DNA from 2 places in the Eubacterium sp. 3_1_31 genome. Region 1 is predicted to be linked to the other one. Evidence: a T-box and tRNA genes for the amino acid it is inferred to sense, from the RefSeq annotation. Region 1 holds a T-box; the other holds one or more tRNA genes.
What was found. A T-box is a leader RNA that pairs with one kind of tRNA and senses whether it is charged. The one in region 1 lies ahead of ileS (isoleucine--tRNA ligase), so its partner is inferred to be a tRNA-Ile.

Region 1 (9,808 bases):
AAAGCATAAAACCTGAAATCACTTATTTTGCTTCTGTGAATGAAGTACAACAACAATTATTAAGTAAGAAAGCAAATGTCGGGTTGATGGCTGAACCTGCTGCTACAGCAACCATTGCTAAAGCAAAAGAAAAAGGAATAACTTTAAAGGTTTTAAAAGATTTACAAAAAGAGTACCAAAATAAAAATAATACAAAGAGTGCGGGATATCCACAAGCAGCGTTATTTGTAAAAAAAGGTTCAGAGGATAAAGTAAAGAAATATATTGAAACAGCTACAACGTTTGCTAATGAAACAAGTAAAAAGGATGAAACGGCGATTAGCAAAGCAGTAGAAACGGCAACTCCAGAGAAATTAGGTATTCCAAATGCACAGATTGCGGTTAAGACATGGCCTCGTCTGAATATTAACTATGTTAAAGCGGCAACTGTAAAAGAAGATATTGCTACATTCTTAAAGCAATTTAATATTTCTATCAATGATGATGCATATACGAAATAATTTGAGGTGATGAAGATGAAATATGCAATAACTTATGAAAATCATATGGTATTCCAACACTTTGGGAAATGCCCTGCTTTTCTACTTGTTGATATAGAAGATGGCATAATTGTAAGAAAAGAACTTCTTAGCGCTAATGGGAGCGGTCATGGTGCGCTAGTTACACTGATTCAAGAAGCTGGTGTTGATGTATTAGTATGTGGTGGTATCGGTCAAGGCGCACGTGATGCGTTAGCTAAAGCTCATATAGCTTTAATTGGTGGTGCCAGTGGAAATGTTGATGAAATTGTAGAACAGTTAAAGAAGGGAACACTACAGGATGATCCCAATGGTAAATGTAACCATCATCATGAGGAAGGTAATCACGATTGTGGTAATCATGATTGTGGATCTCATACGCACTAAGCTCGCTTATATGCGAGCTTTTTTCAATTACTAGTTATCATAGCTTTGTTTTAACTTGTCGTAAAATGAAATTGATAAAGGAAGCACTCTTATCACAGCATATAAATAAAGCTTTTTACGTATAATGTGACTGTCGTTTGCAAAGCTGCTTAATGTTTATAAATCACCAGCTAAAAAAATATGAACTTTTTTTAGCATTCCTATTGCCAAAGTGCTAAAAGTGAGTATAATATAGGGTGTTAGCAGTTATGAACTGCGAGTGCTAAAACTTAAAGGAGGAATCTTAGATGTTAAAGCCATTACACAAAAACGTGATTTTAAAGAAGGAAAAAGCCGAAAAGGAAACAAAAACGGCAAGTGGAATTATCCTGACAGATAACAGTAAAAACAAACCAAGTTATGCTACTGTAGTAGCGATTGGACCAGAAAGTGAAGCAGAAATTAAAGTTGATGATAAGGTTGTATACAAAGAATATTCTGGTACAGATGTGAAATTAGATGAAGAAGAATTCATCATCGTAGAAGATGAAGATATTTTAGCAGTCATTGCGTAAGATAAAAACAAACAGGAGGTAATGAACATGGCAAAAGAAGTACGTTTTTCAAAAGATGCAAGAAATGCAATGTTAGCAGGTGTGAATACACTGGCTGATGCAGTACGTGTAACTTTAGGTCCTAAAGGACGTAATGTCGTTTTAGAAAAAGAATTTGGATCACCATTAATCACAAATGACGGTGTTTCTATTGCAAAAGAAATTGAATTAGAAGATAAGTTTGAAAATATGGGTGCGAAATTAGTTTATGAAGTAGCCAATAAAACAAACGATACTGCTGGTGATGGTACAACAACAGCAACCATCTTAGCACAAAGCATGATTAGCAACGGTTTGCGTCAGGTAGAAAAAGGTGCAAATCCTGTATTAATGCGTGAAGGTATTGAATATGCTAGCAAGGAAGTGGCAAATCATATTCTAGATAAGAGTCGTAAAATAGAAACAAACAGTGATATTGCCAGTGTTGCGGCTATTTCCAGCGGCAGTAAAGAAGTTGGTGAAATCATTGCTAAAGCAATGGATAAAGTTGGCCGTAATGGTGTTATCTCTGTTGATGAATCTAATGGATTTGATACAGAATTAGAAATCAGTGAAGGTATGCAGTACGATAAAGGATACGTTTCTCCATATATGGTAAGTGATCATGAGAAAATGGAAGCAGTCTTAGAAAATGCTTTTGTTATGGTAACTGACCAGAAAATCAATAATGTGCAAGAAGTGCTTCCAGTATTAGAACAGGTAGTGCAGTCCAATAAACCATTGTTGATCATTGCAGATGATGTTGAAAATGAAGTAACTTCTACTTTGGTTGTCAATAAACTGCGTGGTACATTTAATGTAGTTGCTACGAAAGCTCCTGGTTTTGGTGATAATCAGAAAGAAATTTTGAAAGATATTGCAGTGTTAACAGGTGCTACATTCTATTCAAAAGATTTGAACATGGAATTAAAAGACATGAAATTGGAAGAATTAGGTAGCGTGAAGAAAGCAGTTATTACAAAAGATAATACAACAATGATTGGCGGAAATGGCAATAAAGATGAAATTACAGCTCGTATTGCTGAAGTACGCGCACAGATGGAAAACTGTAAGAGCGATTATGATAAAAAACGCTATGCAGAACGTTTAGGTAAGTTAAGCGATGGCGTTGCTATCATTAAGGTTGGTGCAACTACAGAAAGTGAACTGAAAGAAAAGAAACTGCGTATTGAAGATGCATTGAACGCAACGCGTGCTGCTGTTGCAGAAGGTATCGTAATTGGCGGTGGTGCTGCTTTGGTTGAAGCTTATGTGGCTTTAAAAGATCAGTTGAAATCAGATATCGTCGATGTACAGAAAGGTATTAAGGTAGTCATGGATGCGTTATTAGCACCTATTGCACAGATTGCCGAAAATGCTGGTTATAACGCTGAAGAAATCGTCGAACACCAGAAAGGTGCTGAGGCGAATATGGGCTTTGATGCAAAATACGGCAAGTGGGTGAATATGTTTGAAGAAGGTATTATTGACCCAACAAAAGTAACAAGAAGTGCATTGTTGAATGCTGCAAGTATTTCTGCATTATTCTTAACAACAGAGGCAGGCGTTGCTGCTATCAAAGAAAAAGAAGCGCCTATGCCACCAATGCCACAAGGCGGAATGTATTAATATTAAAGAGCAGCTGCTATCCTGCAGCTGCTTTTCTTAAATACCCTAAGTTTATAGTAAGCTTTTTTAGGTGCTTTAAGTTCTGTCTGTAGAAATTTGTCAATGAATGACGAAAATGAGATTCCAATTATGAAGAATCACTTAAATTACACAAAAAACTTTTTCTTAATGCACATTTGTGCTAAAATATAAGTAATGTATAGGAGGTATGCTACATGAGCATCGGTCAGAAATTCAAAGAGTTTATTGCACCAATGGATGAAGATGATGTTTTGGAAGTGGAACAGGAAGAAGAAAGTCCTTCTCTTTCCGAATATGAACAGCCAAAATCCAAAGCTATAAATCGTTTGCCTGGCGACACAAAAATGGTATTGTTTGAACCTCGTTCATTTGATGAGGCAGAAGAAGTCGCTAAACGTTTAAAAGAGAATAAAGCAGCGGTCGTTAACTTACATAAACTGCAAAGAGATTATGCACAAAGAACCATCGATTTCTTAACAGGTGTTATTTTCGCACTGGATGGAACCATTCAAAAGATTGGACATAATGTTATTCTGTGTGCTCCAAGAAATGTTGCTGTTCACGGAGAAATTAATCTGGATGCCAGTGAAGAGGACTAGCATTGCCAATTCATTTTGAACATTATAGGGGTAATGAAAAATTCGTAAAGCGTATTTATGATCTGATAGATCTGATGGAACGCCGCCGTCGAATTGTCGTTACTCCATTTTTTGCGCCTGATGAATGTAACATCTGCGATGCTATTTTAGGGCATCAGATACCGTATGGAAAATCCGGAGGTTATCAAGGTGCAGAACGTTGTCGCTATGCACTTTTACCTTATGAAGATGAACTGGCTGATTTAAAAATAACGATTCTCAAGGCGACTTATTCACCGCAATTTGGTAAGCTTGCACATCCAGATGTTTTAGGGGCAATTCTCAATCTTGGTATTGAACGGGAAAAAATCGGTGACTTAATTGTAAAAGATAATGAACTTATCATTTTTGTAGATGAAGAAATCGAAAATTATATCGTGTGTAATTTGACACGCATTAAACGAAGCAATGTGCATTTTAAACGTTATGAAGGTGAAGTCACTTATGAGCCAAAAATACGGTATGAGCATAAAATCGTATCGAGCCTACGTTTAGATGTACTTGTATCAAGCTTTGCAAATATTTCAAGGAAGAAAGCGCAGGAGCTGATACGTGCAGGACTTGTAAAAGTTAATCATGTAATACTTGAAGAAACTTCCTATTTATGCAATAATAATAGTGCTATTTCCATTCGTGGACATGGACGTTTTTACTTCAAGGAAATTGTGAAAACGACCAAAAAGGATCATTTGGTGATTCTGGCGGGCAAGTATCAGTAGATAGGGTGATGGTATGGACAAACGTATATTTGATACGATGAAAAACGGCTACAACCGTTATCAGGTCGATGATTACATGCAGACGCAAAAGCTCCAAATGGATGCCTTGCAGAAAAAACTGGAAAGTGTAAATCGTGAGCTTGAAATGTTGCGTCAGGAAAAAAAGGTGCTTGAGAATGAGTATCGGAAATTGAATGACAATCTGCATATCAAGGAAAGTGCTGCCAGTGAAATGGCACGTATGGCAATGAAAGAGGCGAATATGATCGTCGACACGGCGAATCAGAATGCAGATACGATTATCAAAGAAGCATTGATGATGGCACGAGGTATTCTGATGGAAATTGCCCGTTTGGGTGATGAGGCTAATGATATGAAAAGCAGTATGAAAGAAGAGCTGCACAAGATTGAGGAAGCGTTGGACGATTTTGAAACACCGGCGATTCCAAAGATGGATTTATTAAAAAAAGAATTATAAAAGCGAAGAAAAAGACATGTTTCTTATCGGTGGATGCAAAGAGAACAGGCGGTTGGTGGAAGTCCTGTGTGAAGCGAAAAGAAAAATCACTTTGGAGCTTATCATCTGAAAACAGTAAGATGATACGGTTACAGCCGTTATCTGTTTGAGTGCTATTTTGATAAGAAATAGAACTAAGGTGGTACCACGTTCACGCGTCCTTAGACAAGGAAGCGTGTTTTTTTTGTTTATGTTAGGAGGAAAATGATATGGAATACAAAGAAACATTATTGATGCCAAAAACAAAGTTTGAAATGCGTGGAAAACTTCCAAGCAAAGAACCAGGATTTCAAAAACGCTGGAAGGAACAAAACATTTATGAAAAGATGTTAAAGAAACGGGAAGGCTGTGAACCATTTGTTTTACACGATGGTCCTCCATATGCCAACGGAGACATCCATCTGGGTCATGCCTTAAATAAAATTTTAAAGGATGTTATCATCCGTTCAAAATTTATGGATGGCTATAAAGTGCCTTATATTCCAGGATGGGATACGCATGGTCTTCCTATTGAAACGGCTATCCAGAAATTAGGACACAATCGTAAAGAAATGGAATTGGCGGATTTCCGTAAACTTTGCTATAACTATGCAATGGAACAAGTAGAAAAACAAAAAGCCGGCTTTTTATCTTTGGGGGTTGTTGGTGATTATGATCATCCTTATATCACTTTAACAAAAGAATTTGAAGCCCATCAAATTGAAATTTTTGGTAAGATGGCAATGAATGGCTTGATTTATAAAGGGTTAAAACCGGTTTACTGGAGCCCATCCAGTGAAACGGCATTGGCAGAAGCTGAAATAGAATATAAAGATGTTAAATCTCCTACGATCTTTGTGAAATTTCCAGTAAAAGATGGTAAAGGAATTTTAGACACTGATACTAGTTTTGTCATCTGGACAACAACGCCTTGGACTATTCCAGCAAACCTTGCAATTTGCTTGAATAAAGATTATACTTATGCGCTTGTGAATAGTGAAAAAGGTAAGCTGATCGTATTAGAAGAATTAGTAGATGCACTATGGGAAAAGTTCGGTTTACAAGAAAAGCAATTGTTGAAGACATTTAAGGGTAGTGAATTAGAAATGATCACTTGCCAACATCCTTTATATGATCGTGAATCATTAATTATTTTAGGTGATCATGTTACTGCTGATGCAGGTACCGGTTGTGTACACACAGCTCCAGGCTTTGGTGCAGATGACTTCTTTGTTGGCCAGAAATATGGGTTACCAGCCTATTGCAATGTTGATGAGCATGGCTGCATGATGAGTGATGCCGGGGAATGGTTAGCTGGACAATACGTAGATGATGCTAATAAGACAGTAACACAAAAGCTTGATGAAATCGGGGCTTTATTGAAGTTAGAATTCATTACTCATTCATATCCACACGATTGGAGAACCAAAAAACCAATCATTTTCCGTGCTACTACGCAGTGGTTCGCTTCTATTGATAAAATTCGTGATCAGTTGCTTGAAGAAATTGACAATGTAGATTGGATTCCTAAGTGGGGTCAGCAACGTATGCATAATATGATTGCAGATCGTGGTGACTGGTGTATATCACGTCAACGTGCATGGGGTGTTCCAATTCCAATTTTCTATGCGGAAGATGATACACCTATTATGGATCAGACAGTATTTGACCATGTGGCGGGTTTATTCAAGGAATTTGGCTCTAATATCTGGTTTGAAAAAGAGGCAAAAGATTTATTGCCAGAAGGTTATACCCATCCTGGTTCTCCAAATGGTGTTTTCCGTAAAGAAACGGATACCATGGATGTTTGGTTTGATTCCGGAAGCTCGCATACCGGCGCCATGGTGGAACGCGGTTTAGGTTATCCCGCTGATCTATATTTTGAAGGCAGCGATCAGTATCGTGGTTGGTTCAACTCTTCTTTGATCATTGGTACGGCAGTTCATGGACATTCTCCATATAAACAAGTATTAAGCCATGGATTCGTCATGGATGGTAAAGGTGTGAAAATGAGCAAATCACAATGGAATGCCGTAGCACCTGGAGAAATTACAAAGAAATATGGAGCTGATATTTTACGTTTATGGGCGGCAAGTGTAGATTATCAGGGAGATTGTAGTATGTCTGATGAGATATTAAAACAAATCAGTGAAAATTATCGTAAGGTACGTAATACTTTCCGTTTCTTGTTGGCTAATATTGATGGCGAAAACGACTTTACTAAGGCTGATCTGGTAGATGTTAATACATTGCCTGCTTTGGATAAGTATATGTTAATCATGTTGGCAGATGTCTGTGAAAAGGTTAAAAAAGCATATGGAGAATATCGTTTTGCTGATGTGACAAGTATGCTGACCAATTTGATGACAAATGAATTCTCTGCTTACTATCTGGATTATACAAAAGATATCTTGTATATTGAAAAGAAAGATTCCAACAGAAGACGTCAGGTACAGACAGTTCTATATTATGCGGTAGATACGTTAGTGCGCTTATGGGCACCAATTTTGACACATACGGCAGAAGAAGTTAATGATTTCTTCCATACGGAAGAGGAAAGCATTCATTTGGGTGCGTTCCCGGTAGTACCGATTTTTGAAAATGCTGATGAAATTAAAGAAAAAGTAGCACGTTTAATGCTGATTCGTGCAGATGTCTTTAAAGCATTGGAAGAAGCACGTGCAGAAAAGATCATTGGTAAATCTTTGGAAGCACATGTAATAATCAATGTAAATGATGAAGACCGCGCTTTGATTGAAGAATATTGCGGTAATAAATTTAATCAATGGTTAATTGTTTCAAGAGTAAGCTTTTCCGTAGATGAGTTAAAAGCATATGAGGTTTGTCAAATTGCTGTTGAAAAATGTGAAGGGAAAGTATGCCCAAGATGCTGGAATATCACGGAATCAAATGCTGAAGATGGTTTATGTGAACGCTGTGCTGCGGTTTTAGAATAATCGATAAGGTTGTTTGTCAATTATGATAAACAGCCTTTTTTTTTACAGTTCTTTGGGTTGTTCTAGAGGAATCATTATTTTTATACGATTTTGACATTTTTATGTTAAAATAGATAAAAAGTATTCATGGCAATAAACATCCGAAACATGATGTTTATCTGAATGATTTAAGCCTTTATGAAAAGGCACAAGTTATTCAGAGGCTTAACAGATTTTAGATATTAAAAACTAGCAAATGAAATTAGAAGAATGAGGACAGAAAACTATGGAAATAACATCATTGACAAATACGAAAATCAAACAGTGGGCAAAATACAAAGAAAAAAAGTATCGAGATGCAGATCAAAAGTTTTTGATTGAGGGTGAGCATTTACTGCAAGAAGCGCATACGGCTGGCCTTATTGAATGTATTCTTGTTGAACAAGGGAAAAACATACCTTATGAACAATATCCCGTATACTATGTTACAAGAGAAATTTTAAAAAAATTAACTGATAGTGTATCAGGAAGTTGGGTAATGGCGGTTTGTCATTTTCCTGAGCAGCAAGCACTTACATCAGATAAGATCATCATTCTGGATGGTGTTCAAGATCCCGGAAATCTTGGTACGATTTTACGCACTGCCTTATCTTTTTCCTATCAAACAATATTGCTATCTAAAAATTCAGTAGATGTATATAATGAAAAGGTTATTCGATCTACACAAGGAGCACTTTTTCATCTAAATATTATTCGTACAGAATTACTTACTGCGATAGAAGAGCTTAAAGAAAAGGGATATAAAATTTATGGAACTTCATTACATGAAGCAATTCCTTTATCACAAGTTCATCCAAAAAAACGTCATGCACTTATCATGGGGAATGAAGGAAAAGGCGTCCGGGAAGAAATATTATGCCAAACAGATCAAAATGTATATATCGAAATGGATACTTTTGAATCACTGAATGTAGCTGTAGCAGCAGCTATCTGCATGTATACCTTTAAAAATAAATAAATGATAACTTTTTGTTATTATAGTATAAATCAATCTTATACAAACTGCATAAATTAACATGCTATTCTTACAAAACAAATGGAATTATTAAGGAAATTATCCTTTTCCGTTGATAAAAAGAAAAAGTTAGAAAAAAATTTCCAATTTCTATTCTCTTATGATAAGATAGTAAAGAAGATGTATGTCACATTGACATCATAAATAAAGGAGATGTTTAAAATGAAGAGTTTAAAAAGAAACAAGAAAGGTTTTACGCTGATTGAAATCATTGTAGTATTGGTAATTATGGGAATTCTGATTGCTATTGCAGTACCTAGTGTATTGGGATATGTCAATAAGGCAAAAGAGCAGAGGTATTTATCTGACGCTAGAGCATATTATATTGGTGCTCAAGGCATTGTGACCAATAAAAACGGAAAAGATGAACCAGTTGGAGATTATGATTTGACAGCTGCAAAAATTCAAGCAGATGCGGGGATTTTAGCTTCCGAATCTGATATCAATGTCTCAAAATGTACTTTGAGTGGAACAAAGGGCAATGTGAAAATTGAGAAATGTGATTTTGCCGTAAAAGATATCACTAGTAAATACATTTCTATCACTGCAAACAAACAAGCTGAATTTGTTCCGGTTGATGACACTCATCCAATGCCTACAGAATAAAAAATGCTTTTTCAAAGCCTCTATGGTAAATAGAGGCTTTCACTTTATAGAAAGGAAGGGATAAAGTTGGAAAAGATACTTATCATATTTTACGTATATGCATTCTTAATCGGTATATGTATTGCCAGCTTTATCAACGTCGTGATTTGGCGCGTACCTCAAGGTTTGTCTGTGGCAAAGGGTAGATCATATTGCCCCAATTGTCATCATA
Region 2 (9,808 bases), on a different contig from region 1:
GTATCTTCTGTTTTTTCATCAGCAATTTCCAAATCATCCGGCAATGCTATTTCTTTGTATTTCGCATACCAACTATTGCACTGATTGATGGCAATTCTTAGTAAATATTGTTTGGTTTTTCCTTGAAAGGTGTAGGAGTCAATATGTTGTGTGAAACGGATAAAGACTTCTTGTGTAATATCTGCTGCAATATCACGATGTTTGACACGTGCATAGACATAGGAATATATCTGTGGATAATATTGACGGATCAACGTATCGAGTGCATTCACATCGCCATGTCGTATGTGTTCTATGATTGTATGTTCTTTCATAGCAGCCTCCTCATATAGTTAACTGATAAATCAGAAAAAAAGTTTTCTTTTAATCGTTTTTTTTATGCGTGTCGTAGTAACGCCTATTTTGAAATACAATAAGGTGTGTACGATTATGGATGTGCGTTTGACTACCCTGTTAGGAACGAAGTGCACTTGACGAGATCAATTGAGCATAAAATTGCGTTCATCCTGTCATCCATACGGGTAAGCAAGGTCGCGGGAACGTTATGAAAATAGCCCCCGCCACGTCATACCCAAGTAACATGTTCATGATTGGAAAACCGGTAGGTTTATTTCTCCGCCATTGTACAGGCAGAGCAGCCCTCACGTGCATGTTGCATCCTTCCCCCGCCACTTTTTCGAATAGACGTTAATGAGGAATGTAAGCAACGGACATATCCGAATGTTCAATTCCACACAAAAAAAACCGCCTCATCTAGAGACGGCCAGTTATTCAAATGGTGGTCCCGGTCGGAATTGAACCAACGACACACGGATTTTCAGTCCGTTGCTCTACCGACTGAGCTACGGGACCATTTGGTTGCGGGGGAAGGATTTGAACCAACGACCTCCGGGTTATGAGCCCGACGAGCTACCAGGCTGCTCTACCCCGCGATGTTTAATGAGCGATTCGGTTTTCACATATTTGAATAACGTAATGGCGGAGGAACTGGGATTCGAACCCAGGCGCCAGTTTCCCGACCTACCGGTTTTCAAGACCGGACCCTTCAACCACTTGGGTATTCCTCCAAAATATAGTTTTATTTTGGTGGACCCTGTAGGACTCGAACCTACGACCGACCGGTTATGAGCCGGCTGCTCTAACCAACTGAGCTAAGGGTCCATTTAGCCAAATTGGTGGCGGGGGCGAGACTCGAACTCGCGACCTTCCGGGTATGAACCGGATGCTCTAGCCAACTAAGCTACCCAGCCAAATAATGGTCGGGATGACAGGATTTGAACCTGCGACCCCTTGATCCCAAATCAAGTGCACTACCAAGCTGTGCTACATCCCGATATAAATGGCGCGCCCAGTAGGAATCGAACCCGCAACCTTTTGATCCGTAGTCAAACGCTCTATCCAGTTGAGCTATGGGCGCATTTATGAAACCATTTTTTCTTTTGCACTTCATCAGTGCCCTAATATAATAACAAATAATTCCTACTTATGCAAGTGTTTTTTTCAATTTTTTAAAAACTTTTTTGAATCTTTTTACGGCTCTTTTAAAACCCTTTATTTAAAGCATTTTAACATCATCAGGAACAGCTACAAAGGCCGTTCCTGACTACTTTTTTTATCTTTCGTTGCTTTAATAACCTTCTGTCGAGAAAACTCTTCGCGCTCTTTTTCCTCTAACGCATCACTAATGAATTTAATATTTCCTTCAAAATCCGGTATCACGATATTCTTCAACGCATTTGCTCGCTTTTGCGCCTTGCGAATAGCATTTGCCAAGCGATAAACACTATTCTCAACCTCCGCCAAAACAACGGTCAGCTCCTTCACACGATAAAAGCAGCGATACGCATAATCCAATTTAGAATTCGCATGTTCTAAACCATAACTCAAAGTATAATCCGGCTTATCATAAGAAATCTTAGGAATTTCAACACCCATGACACTGCGATAACTCACATGTATACCATTATCGATAGGAACTGCTTCAACCAGATCACTGATAACACCCAACGTCATATTCGCTTGCTGTAAAGCCGCATATGCACGTTGATAAGTCTCAGTTATTTCATCACGTAACATTTTGACATCATCCAGTAAACCCATCATTTCACGCGTTAAAATATTCCGTTTACGATCCATAAGCTCATATCCCATATGAGCCAGCGCATTCGACTTTTTCGTCGCAATCAGATTTCCCTTCGTAGGAAATACCTGTTTATTTGCCATGACTACTCACCCTCATTCGCCAGTTCACGGATAATTGGTTCCTCTTTGATGTTGAAACGTTTCACAGCACGTTTGTGATCATAAAACTTCTCCAACACCTCGTTATCTACACGATCTAGTTCCGCTTTAGGTAAGACAGAAATCAGATCCCAACCTAAATCCAAGGTTGTTTCAATACTTCGATTATCCTCAAAACCTTGATTCAAGAAATACTGTTCAAATAGATTTCCAAATACCATATACTGTTTATCTGCATCACTTAACTCATCCTCACCGATAACGGATGCCAGACTACGCGCATCCTGTACCTTGGCATATGCTGCAAACAACTGATTTGATACATCAGAATGATCTTTACGCGTATAACCCTCACCTATGCCATCCTTCATCAAACGGCTTAAAGACGGTAAGACACCTACTGGTGGATATACTCCCATTTGATTCAGATTACGATCTAACACGATTTGCCCTTCTGTAATATAACCAGTCAAATCGGGAATTGGATGCGTAATATCATCATTGGGCATCGTCAGAATAGGAATCTGTGTCACAGAACCTTTTGCATCCTTAATGATTCCTGCTCTTTCATATAAGGAAGCCAAGTCAGAATACAGATAACCCGGATAACCTTTCCGTCCTGGGATTTCACCCTTACTGCTAGAGAACTCACGCAGTGCCTCACAATACGATGTGATATCCGTTAAGATAACCAATACCTGCATGTCATGCTCATACGCCAAATACTCTGCGGCAGTTAACGCGCAACGTGGTGTTAACGTACGTTCTATGATTGGGTCGTTTGCTAGATTGACAAACATGACAACCTTTTCCATGACACCAGCCTCTTCAAACGAACGCTTAAAGTAATCTGCCACATCATTTTTTACCCCCATGGCCGCAAACACGATACAGAAATTTTTACCATCTCCATCTGATATCTTTGCTTGTTTTACAAGTTGTACTGCCAATTCGTTATGTGGCATACCGGAGCCGGAGAAGATTGGCAGTTTTTGCCCACGAATCAAGGTCATCAAGGCATCAATACTGCTGATACCGGTATTTATATAATTTCGCGGATATACTCGAGATACTGGATTCAATGGCTGTCCATTGATATCCATACTCTTTTCCGCATAAATTTCACCCAAGCCATCAATTGGCTGTCCACTACCATTGAACGTTCGGCCAAGTATTTCTTTTGATAAGGCTAGTTCCATTGGCCGCCCTGTGAATTTCGTTCGTGTATTTTTTAGTGATAAACCATTTGTACCTTCAAATACCTGAATTGCTGCCTTGTCGCCCTCAAGCTGAACGACCTTACCTAAACGCGTTGTTCCATCACTGCACTTGATTTCTACCATTTCCTCATAGCTGGCATCTAACACATGATCCAGAAAAATCAGAGGTCCATTGACTTCATGCAATCCTACATATTGTAGACTCATTGTACATTTACCTCCTTCACGCTATGGTGCTGATGGCAGAATCAATCATCGTCGGATACTCATCCAACAATGCTATATTGTCATTCGGCACATCATATTTCATCTTTGTAACTTTATCAAATAAACCAAGCTGCATTACCAGACGCAGTGGTTTACCGGTCGTAATTACCTCTTTACAACGACGATATAAATACAAGATTGTATCCATCATCTTTAACTGTTTTTCTAAAGGCACATACGTATCATCTTGATGAAAGGCATTCTGTTGTAGATAGCCAACTCGAATAACCTTACAGATTTCAATTACCAGTTTTTGATCTTCTGGTAAAACATCGCTACCAATCAGCTTAACGATTTCCATTAATTTTGTTTCCTCTGCTAATAACGACATGATTTCCTGACGGTCACGTAAGAAACGCGGATCAACATTTTTATTGTACCAGCGTGACAAATCTGTTACATATTCAGAATAGCTTTCATTCCAGTTAATAGCAAAATAGTGACGCGCATATGCTAAAGATTTATCCAAAGCCCAGAAACAACGAACAAATCGCTTGGTATTCTGGGTTACCGGTTCACTAAAGTCATTACCCTGAGGAGATACTGCCCCAATGATAGACACACTACCGGTCGCATCATTCAAAGTTTCCATATAGCCCGCACGTTCATAGAACTGCGAAATACGAGATGGCAGATAAGCTGGGAAACCTTCTTCAGCCGGCATTTCTTCCAAACGTCCACTGATTTCACGCAATGCCTCTGCCCATCGTGAAGTAGAGTCGGCCATAATAGCAACATGATATCCCATATCACGATAATATTCTGCCAAAGTCAAACCCGTATAAATGCTAGCTTCACGTGCAGCGACTGGCATATTAGACGTATTGGCAATCAAGACGGTACGATCGGTCAGCGGACGATTAGATTTTGGATCAATCAGTTCCGAGAATTCCTCTAAAACCTGCGTCATCTCATTACCACGTTCTCCACAGCCGACATACACAATGATATCCGCATCACACCATTTTGCCAATTGATGCTGTGTCATCGTTTTTCCGGTACCGAAACCGCCTGGAATTGCGGCTGTTCCTCCTTTGGCGATTGGAAATAGGGTATCAAAAATACGTTGACCGGTAATCAACGGTACGCTGATTGGCAAACGTCGTTTCACTGGACGTGCCGTTTTGATAGGCCATTTCTGACATAAGGTCAGCTCATGTACCTCTCCTTGTGCATCTGCCACTTTGGCAATACATGTCAAAATGTTATATTGACCATTCGAAACTGTTTCAATAACCTCACCTTCCAGTGTTGGCGGAATCATACAGCGATGTTCGATCAATGGCGTTTCTGGCACCGTCGCAAAAATCTGTCCGCCTATGACATGATCACCGACCTTTACCTTCATGGTAACATCCCACAAAACTTCTTCATCTAAGCTAGCCACATCACTTCCGGTTGCGATAAAGGCACCCGATTGTTTGGCAATTTCCTTTAATGGACGTTCAATTCCATCAAAGATATTTCTTAAAATTCCCGGTCCCAGTGTTACTGAAATCGGACTTCCGGTAGGTTCTACCGGCTCTCCTGGTTTCAATCCAGTCGTTGATTCATATACCTGAATGACCGTAGCCTCACGGCTGATGGATATTACTTCTCCCATCAGACGCTGATGACCGACGAACACCTTCTCCATCATAGAGAAATCGGTTGAATCTTTCACCTTTACAACTGGCCCGTTGATGGAATAGATTACATTTTCACTCACATTATCACCTCGATCATGCGAAATTTACATTCACATGTTATTTTATAAATAATCCTGAATTTGTATAGAACCAGCTGCGTTGTTCCTCAATTGCCGTATCAAATGTTTCATCAATGACAATGCCGCTATCTTCACAAGCAAGCAAGAATCCACCAATGCTGATACTGGCATCCACTTCACCGACACACCCATGACCATATCGTTCACATAACATTTTCAGATAACGTTCATCTTTTTTCGCCATATGCAAAACCGCATGCTCCTGTGCATGTTCTGCCAGTTTATCAAGCTTATCCAACAGCATTGTTTTATATGCTTCACTTTCACAATAAGCAAGCATACGTTGTTTTACCTCATCAAAAACAGCCTCATTCAGCTCTTTACGCTTTGCCATCAGCTTACGGTTAGTATCTTCATGCAAACGGCTTAAAGCAATGGCATGCTCACTTTGCTTTTCACGCAATTCTGTTTCTCTCAGCATACCGGCCTCAGTTTGGGCACTTTGTTCCAAAGAGGCGATTGTCTTTTTGCGAATTTGTTCGATTTCACGTTCAATACCGCTGATCTGGATGTCGCTGACTCGTTGTATCTCTTCTTTAAAATATTCTTCCAGTTTCATTTTTTCATCAAGCATCACTCAACACCTCATAGTTTCACACCGATTGCCTCGGATACATAGCCATCAATTGTTTCGCCAATTTTGGCGGAGCCATGACGATCCGGTATCTCAACAATCAGCGGTTTCTTTTGTTTTAGTTTCAACTCAGAGATTACTTCGGGACATGTCTGAATCAGTTTGGTTGTCATTAAAACAATGGCCACATCTTCCATATGCATGGCTGTTTCCAAAGCCTGTAGCACCTCATGGCGCTCATGTACAACAACACCCTCAATACCAGCCAGACGCAATCCCATCTGTGTATCAATATTATCACTGAGCAAGTAAAATTTCATAGGAAAGCTCCTTTCCTTACAGCTGTTTATTACTTTCTATACGACCTACATCAACAATACAAGTAGTCTCATCCTATATGGTACAAGATGAAATCATCTTCCTTTTATATATGAAAAGGCATTGTGAAGGCAGTATAAATAAGTTTAGAATATCATCATGATTTAGAATTTCTTCATGTATAGAATTTCACCATGATTTAGAACTTCATTATGATTTAGAACTTCATTATGATTTAGAACTTCATTATGATTTAGAACTTCATTATGATTTAGAACTTCATCAAGATTTATAATTTATCAAGATTTATAATTTATCAAGATTTAGAATTTCATCATGATTTATAATTTCATCAAGATTTATAATTTCATGAAGATCATAATAATAGAAATCAACAAACCATAGATAGCAACACCTTCACCCATGGCAACAAAGATCATTGATTTACCAAAGTTCTTTTCATTTTCTGAGAAAGCACCAATGGCAGCTGGTGCTGCAGCAGCTACGGCGATACCAGCCCCTAATGCTGAAAGTCCGGTAGATAAAGCAGCTGCCATAAAGCCCAGACCCTGACCGATGGAGCCAGCCATCTTCAATGCAATATCATCCTGTGTCGCAGCATATGCCTTAGAAGCAGCAAAGAATACTGTTCCAAGCAGAATGGCAAAGAAGAAACATACATGCGTAATCATGCGGCGTTTGGCCACTGATGCGCTCTTTTTTCCACGAAATACATTCACCAAAGGTAAAGAGATCAATACGATCAAAATCAGTGGCAACAATAATTCAAATGCGTTTAACATAATAAATTTCCTCCTAATCGTTCAGTGTTTTAAACACGATTCCATTTCCCGTAAAGTAACGGGAGAACATTTCATAAAATTCTAATCGCAGTACCTGGATACCGACAATCAGTCCTTCCAAACACATAACTAGAATATTCCCAAAAATACCAACAGCTAATCCGCCGATACCGCCAGCCATTTCCATGATCATGGTAACTGCCATCATCATGCCCGCGTGGGATAAGACGAATCCACCAACACGTAAATAGGAAATGGTATTGGTAATATAAGATAAACAAATTTCAAACAATTCAAAGAATCCTTCCATAAAGAAAGCCCCAAAGCTTTCCGGGAACATGCTTTTACCATCCAGTTTGCGCATGAGTGGTTCTTTTAAAAAGATTAATAGAAGTGGCACAACGATCAGCAGCAGGATATACAGTGGTGAAAATACGCTGATACCAACAGCTGTAAAGCCGGCACCAATTACTAAAGCACCATAGAAGACAAGCCCTGCCACTCCGTTTTGAGAAAACAGGCATTCCCCTTTATTATCATCTTTGGCATGCGTAATGATATTTAAAACGATTGAGAACATATTCAAGAAAGCTCCAATGCCAACCGCTACGATCAATAAAGGCAAAATGAATTCACTTGACATAACTTCTATAGGCTTCTCAGTAAGTCCTAAGATTGCATGATAGAGAGGGTTCAACATGGTTTCATTACCGAAGACGGAACCAAAGACGAAGCCAAAGATGGTAGAAAAGATACCGATACGAATCATGACATCTCCTAACTGCATCTTTTTATATTTATACATCCACCATCCAACAAGGATAACACAAAGTCCCTGACCGACATCTCCAAACATCATACCAAATAATAATGAATAGGTAATAGCGACGATTGGTGTTGGGTCAAAGCCTTCATACTCCGGCGTGCCATACATTTCTATAAACATCGAGAACGGCCTGGCAAACCACCCATTCTTTAATTTGGTCGGAGGCGAGAGTCGCTTGTCGCTATGGGCAGGTCTGACTTCGATTTCCACCTCCTTCAATTCTGAGAATGATGCTTTCAGTTTTGGTACATCATCTTCTGCAATAAAACCTGTTATGGAGAAACGTTCTCCTAATCCAACGACATATTTACGTGCTTCAAAGGTATGATTCAAAAAAGCTAATTCGCTTACGATTTTAGCAATATTTTCACTGCATTCCTTTTTTAAGTTTGCCAGCACTTCTTCTACGTGCTGTAACTGTTTATAATCATTGTCTATTTCCTCTTGCAAAGATTCCTTCGCTCGTTCCGGTGTTCCATGAACAAATTCCGGAATACGGATACGCTCGAAGTATAAGGAAGAGAAAATGTTATCGACATCTCCTTCATATTTTGATGTCGTAATATATAAACACCAGCTATAGGTGTCATCTGTATTGAAGGATTTAAAGACAAATGGACGGTTACGATAGTACTGTAATTTTTCCACACTATCGATTGGCAAACGGCCAAAGCGAATTTTTATATACTCACACTCGAATAAATCATCCAAATTTAAATCAATACTTTCAATATTTCTGACCTGAACTAAGGCGTCCTTATTTTCCTGAATAACGTGTAACAGATCATCTCGAATCTGTGCGCCATCCTGATAACGCTGATAAATGCCATCTACATAAGAAGTCATCTTATCCAGATCATAGTCACGGCTTTTCATACTCAGCTGCGGCAAATTCAATTGCATCTCGTTGACGATTTCTTGTACATGAGATAATACTTCTGCGATAGGATTTTCCTCGCTCAATGTTGTTAAGCCATGTACACTGTCCACAAATTTACTGGCTGGTTCCGGATGAAAATAGTTCAAATCCACAAATTTTAATAAGACATCATTGAGATACTCATTATCGGCCGTAATGTTGATGAGTTTCATTTTTGCGATCGCCATGATATCCTCCTTTCTAATACACCAGCATCGATGCAATATCTTCGCTGTTCACCTGATAGCGAACACCTTCGATGATATTGATGATGTTGTCAAGTTCTCGCTGCATAACGACGAGATAACTGCTGTATACCGTTGGCGCATCCTGAGCAAAATACACATTGCGTTTTGCCATTTTATAAAGATAAGCCTGGGTATAATATTCTACATATAAATCTTCTTTATCTTCCAGATGCAGATGGTAAGGGCCTTCCTTAAGTTTCTTCAAAAATAATGGCAAGGGACTTGCCAGAAGCTCTTCCAATCGCTCTTTGGAAATGCGATGATACAATGGCACTAAAGAATCCCGTATGGTATCCTCTCTTGCCTGAAAATACTTTTTAAAACGATAGATTTTTGTCAGATTATCTAGTTCTGCCTTAGTGGCAAACATATCATGGCATTGTTTACGGCTTTTTCCTTTTAACACATCGTGAATCGTATCCATTGCATGCGCATAATACTTCTGATGCAAAGTCGTCTCGATGTCCGTATAGGCAATATCGTTTTCCTGTCCTTTTTTCACCCGATAAGGGACAAGGGCATCATAATACATCGTTTTTTTCACAACCTCCAGCAATTCATCAAAGCTGCGAACATTCCCCAATTTCGTCAAATCATAACTAGTATATGCTTTTAGGAAAAGGG

Region 2: it encodes a tRNA-Ile, which carries the amino acid that the T-box ahead of ileS (isoleucine--tRNA ligase) is inferred to sense. The anticodon was not compared.

Annotation. Positions count from the first base shown of each region.
Region 1 covers NZ_CAXUBY010000005.1:97,753-107,560, forward strand. The annotation lists gene ACESSZ_RS03725 (hypothetical protein) at 1-500, shown strand, start outside; gene ACESSZ_RS03730 (NifB/NifX family molybdenum-iron cluster-binding protein) at 516-905, shown strand; gene ACESSZ_RS03735 (molecular chaperone GroES) at 1,193-1,459, shown strand; gene groL (chaperonin GroEL) at 1,487-3,106, shown strand; gene ACESSZ_RS03745 (cell division protein SepF) at 3,322-3,726, shown strand; gene ACESSZ_RS03750 (YlmH family RNA-binding protein) at 3,729-4,484, shown strand; gene ACESSZ_RS03755 (DivIVA domain-containing protein) at 4,498-4,962, shown strand; T-box leader at 4,959-5,167, shown strand; gene ileS (isoleucine--tRNA ligase) at 5,211-7,937, shown strand; gene ACESSZ_RS03765 (TrmH family RNA methyltransferase) at 8,203-8,934, shown strand; gene ACESSZ_RS03770 (type II secretion system protein) at 9,154-9,597, shown strand; gene ACESSZ_RS03775 (prepilin peptidase) at 9,664-9,808, shown strand, end outside.
Region 2 covers NZ_CAXUBY010000011.1:49,295-59,102, forward strand. The annotation lists gene ACESSZ_RS06445 (RNA polymerase sigma factor) at 1-314, opposite strand, end outside; tRNA gene ACESSZ_RS06450 (tRNA-Phe) at 777-852, opposite strand; tRNA gene ACESSZ_RS06455 (tRNA-Met) at 856-932, opposite strand; tRNA gene ACESSZ_RS06460 (tRNA-Ser) at 977-1,067, opposite strand; tRNA gene ACESSZ_RS06465 (tRNA-Ile) at 1,085-1,161, opposite strand; tRNA gene ACESSZ_RS06470 (tRNA-Met) at 1,174-1,250, opposite strand; tRNA gene ACESSZ_RS06475 (tRNA-Pro) at 1,257-1,333, opposite strand; tRNA gene ACESSZ_RS06480 (tRNA-Arg) at 1,341-1,417, opposite strand; gene ACESSZ_RS06485 (V-type ATP synthase subunit D) at 1,585-2,223, opposite strand; gene ACESSZ_RS06490 (V-type ATP synthase subunit B) at 2,226-3,668, opposite strand; gene ACESSZ_RS06495 (V-type ATP synthase subunit A) at 3,685-5,436, opposite strand; gene ACESSZ_RS06500 (V-type ATP synthase subunit E) at 5,474-6,070, opposite strand; gene ACESSZ_RS06505 (V-type ATP synthase subunit F) at 6,082-6,390, opposite strand; gene ACESSZ_RS06510 (ATP synthase subunit C) at 6,748-7,191, opposite strand; gene ACESSZ_RS06515 (V-type ATP synthase subunit I) at 7,205-9,124, opposite strand; gene ACESSZ_RS06520 (V0D/AC39 family V-type ATPase subunit) at 9,138-9,808, opposite strand, start outside.